DNA from 2 places in the Mycolicibacterium novocastrense genome. Region 1 is predicted to be linked to the other one. Evidence: riboswitches for the same ligand, from Rfam matches in the RefSeq annotation. Region 1 holds a riboswitch; the other holds the start of a gene.
What was found. A riboswitch is a leader RNA that binds a small molecule or an ion and turns the genes downstream of it on or off. The one in region 1 is predicted to bind guanidine.

Region 1 (8,372 bases):
GTCCGGCGTGGCGCTGATCGGGAAGTGCGCCAGCCAGCGCGTAAAGGGAAGCTTCAGGACACGTTGCCGGAACACCAGCGTGAACACCCACACCGGGAAGCCGGCCAGGAACTTGCCGACGATCTCGAACTTGGCGGGGGTGAACTTGCGCCATCCGCCCGCCGGTGCGATCCCGGTCAGCGTGCGGGCCCGGCCGCGGCGCTCCAACTCGAAGGCCACCCAGCCGCCGAGCGAGTTGCCGACGATGTGCGCGGTGTCCCAGCCCAGCGCGTCCATTCTGCGTTCGACGTCGTCGGCGAGCTCTTTGGTGTCCAGGAAACGGTGCCCCTTCACCCCGCCGTTGTGCCCGGGCATCGTCGGGGCCAGTACCTCGTAGCGGCCGGTGTCGGCGATGAGCGGGGCGACTTTTTTCCACACGTTCTGCGACATCATGAACGGGTGTAGCAACACGATGGGCTCGCCTGAGCCGACGTGGAGCGGGTCGCGCGGCAAGTTTCTAGCCATCAGCCCGACAGTAAAGGCGATACCGCCGGTACCGCAAGTGCGTCGGTATGGTCTGCCGCTGTGACCTCGCTGATCGTCAGCACCATCAACGTCAACGGCATCCGCGCCGCGGTCAAAGAGCGTTCTGCGCAGAACCGAGGCCTGCTGCCGTGGCTGGCGTCGACCACCGCCGATGTGATCTGCCTGCAGGAAACCCGCGCCGACGATGCCCAGCTCGCGGCCGCGTTGGCGCCCGCCCTGGCCGACGGTTGGCGCCTCGCCTCGGCCGAACCGCACATCAAGGGCCGTAGCGGCGTGGCCGTGCTGTCGCGCCACCCGATCTCGGCGTCCCGGCTGCTCGAGTCCGACGAGTTCGGCGCGCACGGCCGCTATCTGGAGGTCGACACCGCGGGGGTGACGGTCGCGAGCGTCTACGTCCAGACCGGCGAGGCGGAGACCGACCGCCAGCTCGAGAAGGAACGGTTCATGGCCGAGCTCGCGGCGCGGATGGCGAAGCTGGTCGAGTCCGAGGCCGTCGTGTGCGGCGACTGGAACATCGCCCACACCGAGAACGACATCAAGAACTGGAAGGGCAACCTCAAGAAGTCCGGGTTCCTGCCCGGCGAACGGCAGTGGCTCACCGACCTGCTCGCCTCGGGTTGGGTCGATGTGGTGCGCGAGTTGCACCCCGACCAGCCGGGTCCGTACGCGTGGTGGTCGTGGCGGGGCCGCGCCTTCGACAACGACGCCGGCTGGCGCATCGACTACCAGTTGGCCACGAAAGCCCTGGCGGAACGGGCCGTTGCCGCCCGCGTGGAGCGCGCCGAGGCGTATGCGTTGCGCTGGTCGGACCACGCGCCGGTGACCGTCGAGTACGGCTCGCGTGAAATGATCGGACGATCATGAGCAGTTCGCGCAATCCCGTCGTCTTCTCCGGTGTCCAACCGACCTCCGACTCTCTGCATCTCGGCAACGCGCTGGGAGCGATCCAGCAGTGGGTCGGGCTTCAAGACGACCACGACGCGTTCTTCTGTGTGGTGGACCTGCATGCGATCACGATCCCGCAGGACCCCGAACGGCTGCGGCGGCGCACGCTGGTCACCGCCGCGCAGTACCTGGCGCTGGGTATCGACCCGGGCCGCAGCACGATCTTCGTGCAGAGCCACGTTCCGGCGCACGCCGAATTGGCCTGGGTGCTCGGCTGTTTCACCGGTTTCGGGCAGGCGTCGCGGATGACGCAGTTCAAGGACAAGTCGCAGAAGGAAGGCAGCGAGGCCACCACCGTGGGGTTGTTCACCTATCCGGTGCTGATGGCCGCCGATGTGCTGCTGTACGACACCGAGCTCGTCCCGGTCGGGGAGGACCAACGCCAGCACCTGGAGTTGGCACGCGATGTGGCGCAACGGGTCAACTCGCGCTTTCCGGACACCTTCGTCATTCCCGAGCCGATGATCCCGAAGGCGACGGCCAAGATCTACGACCTGCAGGACCCGACGTCGAAGATGAGCAAATCCGCGGGCACCGAGGCCGGCCTGATCGGCCTGCTCGACGATCCGAAGACGTCGGCCAAAAAGATCCGCTCGGCCGTCACCGACAGCGACCGCGAGGTGCGATACGACCCCGACGCCAAACCCGGCGTCTCGAACCTGCTGACCATCCAGTCGGCGGTCACCGGCTCCGACATCGACAAGCTCGTCGAGGGTTACGCGGGCCGCGGATACGGCGACCTCAAGGCGGACACCGCGGAGGCCGTCGTCGAGTTCGTGACACCCATCAAGGAACGGGTCGACGAACTGCTCGCCGATCCCGCCGAATTGGAATCGATTCTGGCGGTGGGCGCCGAACGGGCCCGCGACGTGTCTGCGACGACACTGCGCCGGGTATATGACCGGTTGGGGTTTCTGCGGCCGGGGGGCTGACGTGGGGAGGCTGTTGTGAAACCTCCGGGTGAGCCGGAAGCGCCCGACGAGAAGAAGGGGTTCATCGACCGGCTGCGCGCGCGGCACGAATGGTTCGACCACGTCATGCGGGCGCAGGAGCGCTACAACGACAGCAAGGGCGACTTCTACGCGGCGGGCATCACGTACTTCACGGTCTTCGCGATGTTCCCGCTGTTGATGGTCGGATTCGCGATCGGCGGTTTCATCCTGGTCAGCCAGCCCGAACTGCTCGCCGACATTCAGGACCGGATCCGGGCGTCGGTGTCCGGCGACGTCGCCACGCAGCTCGTCGAACTGATGGACTCCGCGATCGAGTCCCGCACCTCGGTCGGGATCATCGGGCTGGCCACCGCGGCATGGGCCGGGCTCGGCTGGATGGCCAACCTGCGCGAGGCGCTGAGCCAGATGTGGGGCCTGATGCGACGCGAAACCCCCGGCTTCGTGCGCACGAAGTTGTCGGACCTGACGGCCATCGCCGGCCTGTTCCTGGCGATCGCGGCCACCATCGCGCTGACCGTGGTGAGCAGCTCTGGAGTGGCCCGCAAGGCCGTCGAATGGGTTGGGCTGGGCGATGTTCCGGGCATGAGCATCCTGCTGCGGGTGATCTCGCTGGCGTTCTCGGTGTTGATCAGCTGGCTGCTGTTCACCTGGATCATCGCGCGGTTGCCCCGCGAATCGATCAGCTTTCACTCGGCGATGCGGGCCGGGCTGCTCGCGGCGGTCGCGTTCGAGGTCTTCAAGCAGGTGGCGTCGATCTACCTGCGCTCGGTGGTGACCGGCCCGGCCGGGGCGACGTTCGGCCCGGTTCTCGGCCTGATGGTGTTCGCCTACATCACCGCTCGGCTCATCCTCTTCGCCACGGCGTGGGCGGCCACGTCGATCGAGAACATGGAGGCCGCACCGCTCCCGCCGCCCGGGCTCGTGCAGATCGCCCCCCGGGTGCAGGTGCACGAGGGTGTCGGGGTTAGCGGTGTGCTGACCGCTGCGGCGGCGGGAGCGCTTGGCGCGCTAGGGATTTCGAAGCTCCGACGGCGTCATTGATTCTGGCTGACCAGCTGCAGGCCGACCACGCAACCGATGATGCCGAGCAGCAGTGCCACCTTGATCGGTGACGCGCTCTCCTCGCCGGTGGCCAGCGCATAGGCGACGGTGAGCGCGGCGCCCACGCCCACCCACACTGCATACCCGGTGCCGACGGGCAGATCTCGCAGGGCGATACCCAGGCCGCCCATCGAGATGATCAGCGCCACAACGAAAACGGTGATCGGAACCGGGCGGGTGAAACCTTCCGACTTGCTCAGGGCGACCGCCCACACAGCTTCGAACGCACCCGAAGCTATGAGGATGACCCAGGGCATGAAGCAACACCTCCGAAACGCCGTCTTGTCGCTGGCCGGGTACGGCGCCGCTCGTCCGGTGTCGACTGCTGACCGCCCCACCGTAACAAAGCGGTAACGTCGCATCCGTGCCCCTTGCGACGCCGTGGTCCCGCCGCATCGGCCTCGAGGTGCCGATCGTCAACGCGCCGATGGGCGGCACCGCGGGCGGGGTCCTGGCCGCCGCGGTATCCCGGGCGGGCGGCCTCGGCATGGTCGGGATGGGGAGTTCGGCCACCGCCGCGAAGTTGGCGACCGAACTGCCGCACGTGTCGGGGCTCGGGCGTCCGTTCGGTATCGGGCTCGTGCACTGGGTGACGGCGGCAGAGCCGGAACTGTTGGAGGTGGCGCTCGCCGCGAAGCCCGCGCTGCTGGCCGTCAGCTTCGGCGACGAATGGTCCTGGGTTCAGCGGGCCCACGACGCCGGCGTGTCGGTGGCCGCCCAGGTCGCCGATGTGACCGGTGCGCGGCGGGCGGCCGACGCGGGTGTCGACGTGATCGTCGCGCGCGGGGCGGAGGGCGGCGGGCACGGCGAGGCGCGCATCGGCACCCTGCCGTTGCTCGCGGAGGTGCTCGACGCGGTGACGGTGCCCGTGCTGGCCGCCGGGGGTATCGGCACGGGCCGTGGGCTTGCGGCGGTGCTGGCCGCTGGAGCCTCGGGCGCCTGGCTGGGTACGGCGTTCATAACCTGCACCGAAGCGACGACGTCCGATGGCGCCCGCGAGCAACTGCTGCGCGCATCGGGAGAGGATACTGTGACGACGCGCGTCTTCGACATTGCTCTCGATTACCCTTGGCCGACAACGTTTCCCGAGCGGGTGCTACGCAACCAGTTCGTCGACCGCTTCGACGGGCGCGAGGACCTCATCGATGCCGACGCGCGCGCCGTACTGGCCGCCGCCGCAGCCGCCGAGGACTACTCGGTGGCGCCCGTCAACGCCGGCCAGGGCGTCGGAATGGTCCGCGAAACGCGCTCCGCGGCCGACGTGGTCGAACGGCTCTGCACCGAGGCGGAGCAGCTGTTGCGCCGCTGGGGTTAGTGCTGCGGGCGCCGGTTCAGCGACCGCGCGCCCATGATCAACGAGAACACGATCATGCTGCCGACCACCGCGACACCGACCCGCACCGGCATCGCGTCGATGTCCGACATCATCGGGGCCGCGTTGACCGCGGGGTTGGTGCCGTCGGCGCCCGGCTTGGTTCCGAGCAACGACGGGTCGGGCTCGATCAGTGTGCCGACGCTGGTGCCCGGCGCCGTGGCGAAGCCGTAGTCGAGGAGATGCGCGGCCTGCTCCCAGGGTGCGATCGGTTGGCGGGTGCCCTTGAGGAGCACGGCGACCAGTCGGCGGCCGTCGCGGTCGGCGGCGCCGACGAACGTCTGGCCGGCGTCGTCGGTATAGCCGGTCTTACCGCCCATCGCGCCGGGATAGTTGAGCAGGAGCTTGTTGTCGTTCTCGATGGGGTAGCCGACGTCGCCGCGGCCGGGGAAGTCGAATGCGCGGGTCAACACGATGTCGCTGAAAACCGGGTTGCGCCAGGCATATCGATAGAACAGCGCCATGTCGTAGGCCGAGGTGCTCATGCCGGGACCGTCGAGCCCGGACGGCGTGGCGACGCGGGTGTCGAGGCCGCCCAGCTTGCGGGCCAGGTCGTTGAGCTTGTGCAGCGTGGCGTCCCAGCCGCCCATCTGGCGGGCCAGTGCGAACGCGGCGTCGTTGCCCGAGTACATCAGCAGCCCGTGCAGCAGGTCGTTGATCGAATAGTGGCCGCCCTCGCCGACCCCGACCTTGGTGCCCTCCTGGGCGGCGTCCTCGGCGGTGCCGGGAACGACCTTGTGCAGCGGCAGCTCCTTGATCGCCGCCATGGCGGTCAGCACCTTGACGATGCTGGCGGGCCGGTGCCTGCCGTGCGGATCCTTGGCGGCGATGACGTCTCCGGAGTCGAGGTCGGCCACCAGCCACGCCTCGGCCGAGATGTCGTTGGGTAGTGGCGGGGTGCCCGGCGCGGTGATGACTCCGCAGCCGGAGAGCTTCTCGCCACCCATCGGCGTGGCCGGCACCGGCAGCGGCGCGGGCGGCGCCTGACCCGGTTTGGGCACCTCGGATGCGTCGACCGCGGGCGGCGTCACCTCGCGGTACGGGCATGCGCTCGCCTCGGGGGCGGCCGGCGGCTGCGCGCTTGCCACGGCCGGTCCCGCGGCCACGAACAAGGCGGTGGCCAGTACGGCGGCGCGGTGCAGCGGATTTCGAAACTTCGCCATCGTGACCGCACATTAAGCCGCGAAAGGGCGGATCGCGCGTAGGCGCGCTGTGACTGGTGTTACTTGAGTTTCATTTGTGACTTAGCGGATCGACAGCGACGCGACGTCGACGTGCGCGACGGCGGGGAACCCGATGCTGCCCATCCACAGCCGGCCCTCGGATTCGACCAGACCGGTCACCATGCCGAAGTGCGGATGCTCGCAGCGGATGCCCGCGACGACGTCACCGGTGTCGGGATCGAACGCCACCGCCCACACCTCGGGCTTGATCTGGGGCTGCAGCTTGTCGGGCAGCTTCCACAACAACTTGCGCAGGGCGGGCCAGCGCGGTGCGAGCCATTCGGCGGCGGTGTTGAGCGGTGAGACCATCGCACACCAGATGCGGCCGTCGGCGCCGGTGGACAGGTTGTCGGGATGGCCGGGCAGGTTCGCCCGAAGCGGGGTCACCGACCCGGCGCGCTCGCCGGTGAGCCAGAACTTCGACAGCCGGCGCCCCATCGTCTCGGCGAACACCAACGCCGACCCGTCGGCGGTCGGGGTGACACCGTTGGCGAAATACAGCCCCGCCACCGCGGTGAGCACGGTGCCGTCCGCATCGCGGCGGAACAGGCTGCCGCGCGGGCGCGCCTCCATCACCGCGCCCTTGAAGTGGGCGTAGTCGAACGCGCTCGTCGACTCGGTGAAATAGATTGTGCCATCCGGTGATTGGGTGACGTTCGAGCAGAACATCAGTCGCCGGTCGTCGACTTCAGCCACGAGCGTCTGCACCGTACCGCTTGATGGGTCCATCGACATCAGGCCGCCGGGGCTGGTGCAGACCAGGATCCGGCCGTCATGCGCGACGTGCATGCCCAGCGGCCGGCCCTCGGTGGTGGCGACGACGACCGGGTCGCCACCAGCGGGCGCGATGCGAACGATGCGGCCGTCGTCGAGGCCTGCCCAGATGGCGCCCTCGGCGTCGACCACCACGTCCTCGGGCGCGTTGCCGGGCACGTTGACGACGGTCAGGTCGGCCGACGGCAGATCTGGAAGCGGATCGACGGGCGGCGGCTGCCAGCGGACGGGATCGATCGGCGGCTTCTTGGGCTTCGGCTCGGTGGACACGCCGCCAGTCTCGCGCAAACTCAGATGCGGCGGCCGGCTTCGGCGAGCACGTCGCGCATGATCTGGTAGATCGCGTCGAATTCCTTCTGGCCGCTGATCAGAGGCGGGGCCAACTGGACGACCGGATCGCCGCGGTCATCAGCGCGGCAGTACAGGCCGGCCTCGAAGAGGGCGGGGGTCAGGAACCCGCGCAGCATCCGCTCGGACTCCTCGTCGTTGAAGGTCTCCTTGGTGGCTTTGTCCTTGACCAGTTCGATGCCGTAGAAGTAGCCCTCGCCGCGAACGTCGCCGACGATCGGCAGGTCGTACAACTGCTCGAGGGTGGCCCGGAATCTCGGCGCGTTCTCCTTGACGTGGTCGTTGAGCCCCTCGCGTTCGAAGATGTCGAGATTGGCCAGCGCCACCGCCGACGACACCGGATGCCCGCCGAAGGTGTAGCCGTGCGCGAACATGGTCTTGCCGTCGTTGAACGGCTCGAACAACCGGTCGCTGGCGACCATCGCACCGATCGGCGAGTAGCCGGACGTCAAACCCTTTGCGCAGGTGATGATGTCGGGGACGTAGCCGAAGTCGTCACAGGCGAACATCGACCCGATCCGGCCGTATGCGCAGATGACCTCGTCGGACACCAGCAGCACGTCGTACTCGTCGCAGATCTCCCGGACCCGCTCGAAATACCCTGGCGGCGGCGGGAAGCAGCCGCCCGCGTTCTGCACCGGTTCGAGGAAGACGGCCGCGACGGTGTCGGGGCCCTCGAATTCGATGGCTTCGGCGATGCGGTCGGCGCAGTACTGTCCGAACGCCTTCTCGTCGCCCTGGTACGGCGCGGGGGCGCGGTAGAAGTTCGTGTTGGGCACCCGGAAGCCGCCCGGTGTCAGCGGCTCGAACGGTGCCTTGAACACCGGCAACCCGGTGATCGCCAGCGCCCCCTGCGGTGTGCCGTGATAGGCGATGGAACGCGAAACCACCTTGTGCTTACCGGGTTTGCCGGTCAGCTTGAAATAGTTCTTGGCCAGTTTCCACGCCGACTCGACGGCTTCGCCGCCACCGGTGGTGAAGAACACCCGGTTCAGATCGCCGGGTGCGTAACCGGCGACGCGTTCGGCGAGTTCGATCGCGGTCGGCGTGGCGTAAGACCACAGCGGGAAGAATGCCAACTGCTCGGCCTGTTTGGCGGCGGCCTCGGCCAATTCCTGGCGGCCGTGCCCG
Region 2 (8,372 bases), on a different contig from region 1:
TCGGGACCGCGGACCCCGAAGCCGTGTCCGCGGGCGTAGACCAGGTGCGGATGGCGTTCGCGTACGGCGTCGGCGGCGAGCCCCAGCCGTTCCAGCGCGCCGGGGCGCAGGCTCGTCAGCAGCACATCGGCCGACGCGAGCAGATCGTGGAGCACCGCGAGGCCCTGTGGCTGACGCAGATCCAACGCGATCGAGCGTTTGCCCCGATTGGCAAGGGCCATCGACAGATTGACACCGCCGCGGTCCGTTCCGATGCCCTGCGTGGCCAGCCCCCGGTAGGGATCACCGTCGAGCCGCTCCACGCGCACCACGTCGGCACCCCAATCGGCCAGCAGCGCGCCGGCAACCGGCACGAACACCCACTGCGCGAGCTCGACGACGCGGATGCCGTCGAACGCGCCCCCGACGTCGGTCACTTCAGACAACTGCCCGCATCGATCGGGAGCGGGACGCCGGTGATGTATCGGGCCTCATCGGAGGCGAGGAACAACACAGCACTGCTGATGTCGGCGGGCTCGACCCACGGAATCGGCAGCATGTGGAACATCTGGCAGATCGGTTTGATGTCGTCGGCAGCGGGGTTCTCCAGATCGGGGCGAAACGCTCGATACGTCGACTCGTTGAGCAACATGTCGGTGCCGACATGGGTCGGATGGACCGAGTTCACCCGAATGCTGAACTGCCCCAACTCGACCGCGAAGGTCCGCATCAGCCCGACCACGCCGTGTTTGGCGGTGACATAGTGACCGACATGCGGGTAGGCCTTGAGACCGCCCACTGAACTCGTCATGATCACCGATCCACCCCGGCCTCCCGTCTTGATGTGGGGCACAGCGGCTTTGACCGATTTCCAGACACTCGACAGATTGACGTCGATCGTCTGCTGCCAGCGCGGCTCGTCCATCTCGTCCAGCATCGCCCCCGGGGTACCGATGCCCGCGTTGGCGACGACGATGTCGAGTCGGCCCAGTTGCTCGACGCCGCTGTCGACGGCGGCCTTGAGCGCATCGAAGTCGCAGACGTCGACCTCCGCGGTGACGACACGGCGATCCAGCGCCTTGACCATGTCGGCGGTCTCGGCCAGGTCGGCGGGGGTCGACCCCGGTTCGGGTGTGTTGTCGATGTGCCTGCAGATGTCGACCGCGATGATGTCGGCGCCCTCCTCGGCCAGCCGGACCGCGTGGCTGCGGCCCTGCCCGCGAGCCGCGCCGGTGACGAAAGCCACCTTGCCCGCAACGCGTCCCGTCATCGAAGCCTCCTCACAATCGGTGAAACCGACGAACTTTCTGCCGTACCAGGTACTTCTGTACCTTGCCGCTTGCTGTGCGCGGGAAGTCGTCGACCTGGTGCAACTCTTCGGGCCACTTCTGACGTGCCATCCCGGCGGATACGAAATGCTCGCGCACATCGTCACGGGTCGGCATGGGCCAACCCGGCTTCAGCCTCAGTACCGCTGCGACCCGCTCACCGAATGCGCGGTCGGGCGCGGCCACCACGACGGCCTCGGCGACGGCGGGTAGGCCGAGCAGCGCTTCTTCGACTTCGATGGCGCTGATGTTCTCACCACCGCGGATGATCACGTCGGCCTTACGGTCGGTGATGGTGAGATACCCGTCCTCGTCGAGGACGCCGACATCCCCGGTGTGGTACCACCCGTCGGCGTCGAACGCCGTGGCCGAGAGCTGTGGGTCGAGGTAACCAAGGCACAAATCCGGACCGCGGGACAGGATTTCACCGTCGGAGGCGATGCGGAGCTCGACACCGGGACGCGCCGGGCCGTCTGTGTAAAGCCGCTTCTCGACGGGGGCTTCGGGCCGCGACCCGGTGATCGACGGATGTTCCGTGCTGCCGTATGACCGTGTCACGACCAGTCCCAGATCGGTGAGCCGCCGCGTCACCGCAACCGGCACGGCTGAGCCACCCAGACCCAGATAGGGCATGTACCGCAAGTGTTCTTCGGTGAACTCGGGGTGGTCGAGCAGGCTGGTGATGAAATACGTTGGCCCACCGCCGAAGCCGACGCCGTCACGCCGCATCAGGTCCAGCACCAGGCCGGGATCCCAAGTGTCGCACAGGTGTACCGGTACTCCTTCGAGCACCGGGCACAACAGTCCGCCGAGCATTCCGATGAAGTGTCCCACCGGCAGCGCCATCACCGAACCCGACGGATTGGGCGGGTGGTTGGCCGCCAGTTGGCGGATCTCGAAGCCCAGCGACTGATGGCTGTGCACGACGCCCTTGGGGTCGCGGGTGGTCCCCGACGTGAACGCGATCAGTGCCGGACCCGCCGGATCCGCGTCGAGCACCCCCGTCATGGGCGTCGGCGACAGCAGGTCGTCGAAGTCGCGTCCGACCACACCGACGATCGGAACGTCCGCGACCAGATCAGGGTGATACGTCATCCGGCCGAACTCCGTCGCCGTGATGAAGACCTTCGGCGCAGCGGTGGTCAGGATGTGCCCGAGCTCCTTGCGCCCGTAGAAGTGCACGATCGGCACCACGACCGCACCGAGCAGCGTGGCCGCCCAGAACGTCGCGGCGGACTCCATCCAATTCGGCAGCTGGAACGCCACGACGTCACCCGGTTGCACCCCACGCGCCCGCAAGCCTTCGGCCAGCCGGCGGGCGACGGTCTCCACGTCGCCGAACGTCCCGGCGTACGGGCGGGCGGACGAATAGACCCGGAACGGCAGCTCCCGGTGAGCGGTCAGCGACTCCGAAAGCGACGCGCCAAGCGTGTCGGACGTCCACCATCCTTCCGCTTCGTAGTGCTTCCGAAGGTCGGCAGGAATCACCCGGGTCGCCTCGTGGAATACGCTCGTCACTGCCGGAGCTCGTTTTCGGGTGCACGCGTCTGCAGATATCGAAGGCGAGCATGCCACGGTCCGGCTGGGGTCGGCCGCGAAATCCGCGGACCCGGCGGATCGTGCACCAACGTCAGCACCCCCGTGAGGTGGCAGCACCGCTGCTGCCGATGGCGACCAGTGGACGCGTGCGATCATAGCAACACTATTGCCGAACGAGAGTCGTATTCTACTTTTACATCGGGAAAGTTCGCACCCTTGCCCCGCGATGGTCCCGCGCATCGGAGCCAAGGGGCCGGCGGACCATAGACTCGGAGCCATGAGCGGGCCCATCGGTCAGCTGACACGGGGTACCACCGGCTACAACCGGTTGCGCCGCAGTGACCGCTGGCTCGTGCACGCGCCGCGGGTCCGGGTCGCGCTGGCCGCTGCCGAGGATCCGCTGGTCATCGATCTCGGTTACGGCGCCTTGCCGGTGACGACGCTCGAGCTCGCCGCACGGCTGCGGGTGGTGCGCAACGACATTCGCGTCGTGGGCCTGGAGATCGATCCCGACCGCGTGCAGACGGCGCAGGCGGCGGAGTCCCGGGTGGTGCAGTTCGGCCTCGGCGGTTTCGAATTGGCGGGACTGCGGCCCGTCCTGGTGCGGGCGTTCAACGTGTTGCGGCAGTACCCGGTCGAAGCGGTGCACGAGGCGTGGTCGACGATGCAGCGACAGCTCGCGACCGGTGGCCTGATCGTCGACGGCACCTGCGACGAACTCGGCCGCCGAGCCTGTTGGATTCTGCTGGACGAGAACGGTCCGGTGAGCCTGACGCTGGCGTGCGACCCGTTCGCGATCGAACGGCCGTCCGATCTGGCCGAGCGGCTGCCGAAGGCACTGATCCACCACAACGTCGACGGTCAGCCCGTGCACGCATTGCTGAGCGCCGCCGACCGCGCGTGGGCCAGCGTTGCGGGGCACGGGGTGTTCGGCCCGCGGGTGCGGTGGCGCGCGATGCTGGAACTGTTGCACGACAGCGGTTTTCCTGTCGTACCCGCGCGCCGGCGGATGCGCGACGGGGTGTTGACCGTACCCTGGCCGACCGTCGCACCGACCTGAGCCCGGCTACGCCGGTCCGGGCTTTCCTGCCAGCACCGGTACGCCGTGCTCGATCTCTTCTGCGGTCGCATCGAGCGCGTCGTCGACGTCCTTGGCCAACTGGATGTCCAGCCCCCGCAGATGCGCCGGTCGGGTCATCAGCGACACGGCGAGGTAGGTGACGATCGCCGCGGCGAACGCGATGAACGTCGGCCAGCCGTCGAAACTTGCCGGCACGAGGTCGTTTCGGACGTACAGGATGGTGTTGTCGACGCCGTAGATCGTCGGCGTCAGCATGAACAGGACGAGACGGACAACCAATCCCACACCCATCGCGGCGATCGCCGCGGCGGTGGTGCCCCGCCGCCATACCAGCCCGAGGATGAAGGGCACGACCAAACAGGCCAGCAGCAGGTCGAACGCGAGGGTCAGCAGGATGCCCGTCTGTTTGACGTAGATCGCGAACGCGATCGAGAACACCGTCATCGGGACCATCGCGATACGGGTCGCACGCAGCAGCGGGTCGCGCTGGCCGGGCACGTGGACACGCCGGATACCGCCGAGGTTGCGAACGCAGACATTCGAGATCGCCAGGATCGCCCCGTTGGCGGTGCTCATCGACGCGCCGACCAGCCCGCACAACACGATCACGGTCAGCACCGTCGGAGCGTATTCGCCGAGAAGCACGAAAAGTGGTGGGCCGTCGATGTCTTCGGGCAGGAACGTCTTGGCGGCCAACACCACCAGGCCGAACGGCACACAGATCGCGACCGTGCCGGTGGCCGCGACGAAGCACGCGCGGCGCGCGCTCGTGGGCGACTTGGCGGCGAACACCCGCTGCATGAAGTCGATCGCGACGATGTCGCCGATGCCGAGCGCGAGCAACGTGGCCCAGTTGATCACCGCGCCCTGCGCCGGGTCCGACAACTGCCCAAGGGCCAGCGGCCCGGTGCCGTCGGCGATTTCGAGGGTGTGCGTGGAGGCCATCCACACCAGCATCCCGATCGCACCGATCAGGATCAGCGACATCTGGATGATCGCGGTGTAGGCGTCGGCGATCAATCCACCGGTGCCGGTGTAGGCCACCGCAATTCCCGCGATGAGCACGACACCCAGCCAGTACGGCATGCCCAGGAAGTAGTTGAACAGGAAGCCACCCGCGACCAGGTTGCCCGCCACCAGCATGCAGAATCCGACCGCCAGCAGCGCGGAGGCGCCGACCTCCACCGACCGGCCGAATCTCAGGCGGTAGTAATCGGGAAACGACGTCAACCCCATGCGGTTCATCGGTTTGGCGAAGAACACGCCCGTGATGGTCAGGCACAGTGCCAGGCCGAGCGGCAGGCTCGCACCCGCCCAGAAGCCGAACTCGTAGGCGAGGTCGGTGTTGCCCAGCGTGGCGTTGGTGTCGACGGCCGAGCCCATCAATGCGCCGCCGATCAGCCAGTAGGGCAACATGCGGCCGCCGACAAGGAAATTCGAGCTGTCGCCTTCGATGCGTTTGGACACGTAGAAACCGACGGCCACGACGACGACGATGCTGGCCGCCACACCGAGAAGAATCATCTGGAGCTCCTATGCGCGATGGAGTCTCCCGGGCTTTTCTCCCGCCGTGGAACGGACGCCGCAGTCCGCCTGCACCTCTCGGACCAGACCCGCATGATTGCGGCGGAACCCTAGGCGCGCCTCACAGTCACCTGTGAGTCGTCGACCAGATAAGCGTCGCGGCGTTACGGCCGACCGCGTCCGGTGTTAACGCTTTGTTTCGATTCGAGTAGCGCGTGGACCATTTCGGATCAACAATGCCCGCAGGAGCCGTGTCGGCTCCCCGGACGAGTGTGCCGTACCCGGTCAGCGACAAGACGGCACATCAGGAGCACCCGTGACCGAAAACAACCAACCCCTCAACGCCGAGGGCGCCTGGGCTCAGCAGGCCGAGGCCCGCTTGTCCGACCGCCGCGAACGCGAGGAGATCGAACGCAGCCTGACGTTCGGGCTGGAGGCCGCCCCGACGATCAACGACCGTCGCATCTCGACGTTCGTCCGCGGCGAGTTGCCGCACTTCGCAGGCGAGCGGGGCACCTTCCTCAAGTGTCCGTTCGTCGAGGACGTGAACCAGGTCGACGACGCGGAGGTCGCGATCTTCGGCGTGCCCCTCGACGCCGGCGCCACCTACCGTCCCGGAACGCGCTTCGGCCCGCAGGGAATTCGGCGCTCCACCAACCTCTTCGGCACCTACAACTACGAGTCCGGCGTCGATCTGCGCGAGCAGCTCAACATGGTCGACATCGGCGACGTGTTCACGATTCCCGGAAATCTGGAGAAGTCGTTCGACCAGATCAGCCAGGCCATGGCGCATGTGGTGAGCAAGGGCGTGATGCCCGTCGTGCTGGGCGGCGACCATTCGATCGGTTTCCCGACCATCCGCGGGATGGCCCCGTACCTGGACGGCAACGTCGGGATCATCCATTTCGACCGCCACGTCGACACCCAGGAGACCGACCTCGACGAGCGCATGCACACCACGCCGTGGTTCCACGCGACCAACATCAAGAACGCACCCGCCACCAACCTGGTGCAGATCGGTATCGGCGGGTGGCAGGCACCGCGGGCGGGGGTCAAGGTCGGGCGTGAGCGGCAGTCGACGGTGATCACGGTCGGCGACGTCGAGCGGGTCGGTGTCGAGAAGATCGCCGAGATGGCGCTGGAGATCGCGTGGAAGGACGCCAAGGCGGTGTACCTGTCCTTCGACATCGATGTGATCGACGCCGGGTTCGTTCCGGGCACCGGCTGGCCCGAGCCCGGCGGACTGTTGCCGCGCGAGGCGCTGAACCTCGTCAAGATGGTGTCCGAGCCGGGACTGGCCGGTATCGAGGTGGTCGAATGCTCACCGCCGTACGACTGGGCCGAGCAGACCGCGTTGTTGAGTTCGCGGGTGATTCTCGACAGCCTCGCCGCGCAGGTGCGCTCCGGCAAGCTGGGCAACAAGGCCGCAGCGCTGCCCCGCCCCGCCTGGGGGCCGTAGCCGACTCCCCTTTGAGCTCGCCGAGACTGCGCTATTTGACGAAATTCCCCCTGTTTCCGTCAGAAACCGTAGTTTCGGCGAAGCGCCGTAGGCTGGGGCCCATGCGGATTGCCCTCGCGCAGATCCTCAGCGGCACCGACCCGTCGGCGAACCTCGCGGTCGTGGCGGACTACACCCGCCGCGCCGCCGACGCCGGCGCCCGGATGGTGCTGTTCCCCGAGGCCACGATGTGCCGGTTCGGGGTGCCGCTGGCCCCGGTCGCCGAACCGCTCGACGGGCCGTGGGCCTCGGGTGTGCGGGCCATCGCCGAGCGGGCGGGCATCGTCGTCGTCGCGGGCATGTTCGTGCCTTCGGGTGACGGGCGGGTTCTGAACACACTGATCGCCGCCGGCGACGGTGTTGACGCGCACTACGAGAAGATCCACCTCTACGACGCGTTCGGGTTCCAGGAGTCCAAGACGGTCGCGCCCGGCCGGGAGCCGGTCCTGATCGAGGTCGACGGCGTGAGTGTCGGGCTGACGCTGTGCTACGACGTCCGCTTTCCGGAGCTCTACGTCGAGCTTGCCGAACGGGGTGCGCAACTGATCACCGTGCACGCGTCGTGGGGCAGCGGGCCGGGCAAGCTCGACCAGTGGACGTTGCTGGCGAGGGCCCGCGCGATCGACACGACCGGCTTCGTCGCCGCCGTCGACCAGGGCTGTCCGGAACCCGACATCGCGGCGCTCGGTCCGACCGGCGTGGGAGGCAGCCTGGTCGCGTCCCCGACCGGTGACGTGCTGGTCAGTGCGGGCGACGACCCGCAGTTGCTGGTGACGGACATCGACCTGGAGGACGGGCGCAAGGTGCGCGAGACGGTCGCGGTGTTGCGCAACCGCGCGGACTTTGCTCGTCGCGGTAAGGCAGAATCGCGCTCGTGACTGACCCGTGGGCCCGCCCGAACCAGCCGTCGCCGCCGCAGGGCCAGGTCCCCTCGCCACAGCAGGACCAGGCTCCGCCACCGCAGGGCTCGCCGCCGCAGGGCCCGCCGCCCGGACCCCATGGAGCCAATGAACCGGGCCGAAGCGAGCCACCGCCCTCGGAGTCCAAGCTCAGGAGCCTGCTGCGCGATCCGCTGTCGATCGTGCTGGTGGTGGTCATCGTGGTGGCCCTGGTGCTGGCCGGCGTGCTCGCCGGCGAACTGTACGCACGTAAGCGCGCGAACGACGTCGTCGCAGGTGTCACGTCATGCGTGGTCGAAGACGAGGCGAGCGCATCGTTCGGCGTCATGCCGCCGTTCCTGATCCAGCACATGTCCGGCCACTACACGAACATCCACATCGAGACCGCAGGCAATCAGATCCGCGACGCCAAGGGTATGAAGGTCGAGTTGACCATCGAGGACGTCCGCCTCGAGGACACGGCCACCTCGGGCGGAACGATCGGTTCACTGGTCGCCGACATCAACTGGTCGTCGGAGGGCATT

Region 2: linked by a shared signal. The riboswitch ahead of AU072_RS26655 (agmatinase family protein) and the one ahead of AU072_RS08455 (DMT family transporter) in region 1 are both predicted to bind guanidine.

Annotation. Positions count from the first base shown of each region.
Region 1 covers NZ_LQIH01000008.1:115,096-123,467, forward strand. The annotation lists gene AU072_RS08435 (epoxide hydrolase EphH) at 1-504, opposite strand, end outside; gene AU072_RS08440 (exodeoxyribonuclease III) at 574-1,389, shown strand; gene trpS (tryptophan--tRNA ligase) at 1,386-2,402, shown strand; gene yhjD (inner membrane protein YhjD) at 2,418-3,464, shown strand; gene AU072_RS08455 (DMT family transporter) at 3,458-3,781, opposite strand; guanidine-III (ykkC-III) riboswitch at 3,796-3,863, opposite strand; gene AU072_RS08460 (NAD(P)H-dependent flavin oxidoreductase) at 3,889-4,839, shown strand; gene AU072_RS08465 (D-alanyl-D-alanine carboxypeptidase family protein) at 4,836-6,059, opposite strand; gene AU072_RS08470 (SMP-30/gluconolactonase/LRE family protein) at 6,141-7,163, opposite strand; gene AU072_RS08475 (aspartate aminotransferase family protein) at 7,184-8,372, opposite strand, start outside.
Region 2 covers NZ_LQIH01000066.1:57,869-66,240, reverse strand. The annotation lists gene AU072_RS26680 (CaiB/BaiF CoA transferase family protein) at 1-416, opposite strand, end outside; gene AU072_RS26675 (mycofactocin-coupled SDR family oxidoreductase) at 413-1,249, opposite strand; gene AU072_RS26670 (AMP-binding protein) at 1,260-2,825, opposite strand; gene AU072_RS26665 (hypothetical protein) at 3,124-3,906, shown strand; gene AU072_RS26660 (high affinity choline transporter 1) at 3,913-5,451, opposite strand; guanidine-I (ykkC/yxkD leader) riboswitch at 5,475-5,576, opposite strand; guanidine-III (ykkC-III) riboswitch at 5,694-5,757, shown strand; gene AU072_RS26655 (agmatinase family protein) at 5,768-6,910, shown strand; gene AU072_RS26650 (carbon-nitrogen hydrolase family protein) at 7,012-7,827, shown strand; gene AU072_RS26645 (LmeA family phospholipid-binding protein) at 7,824-8,372, shown strand, end outside.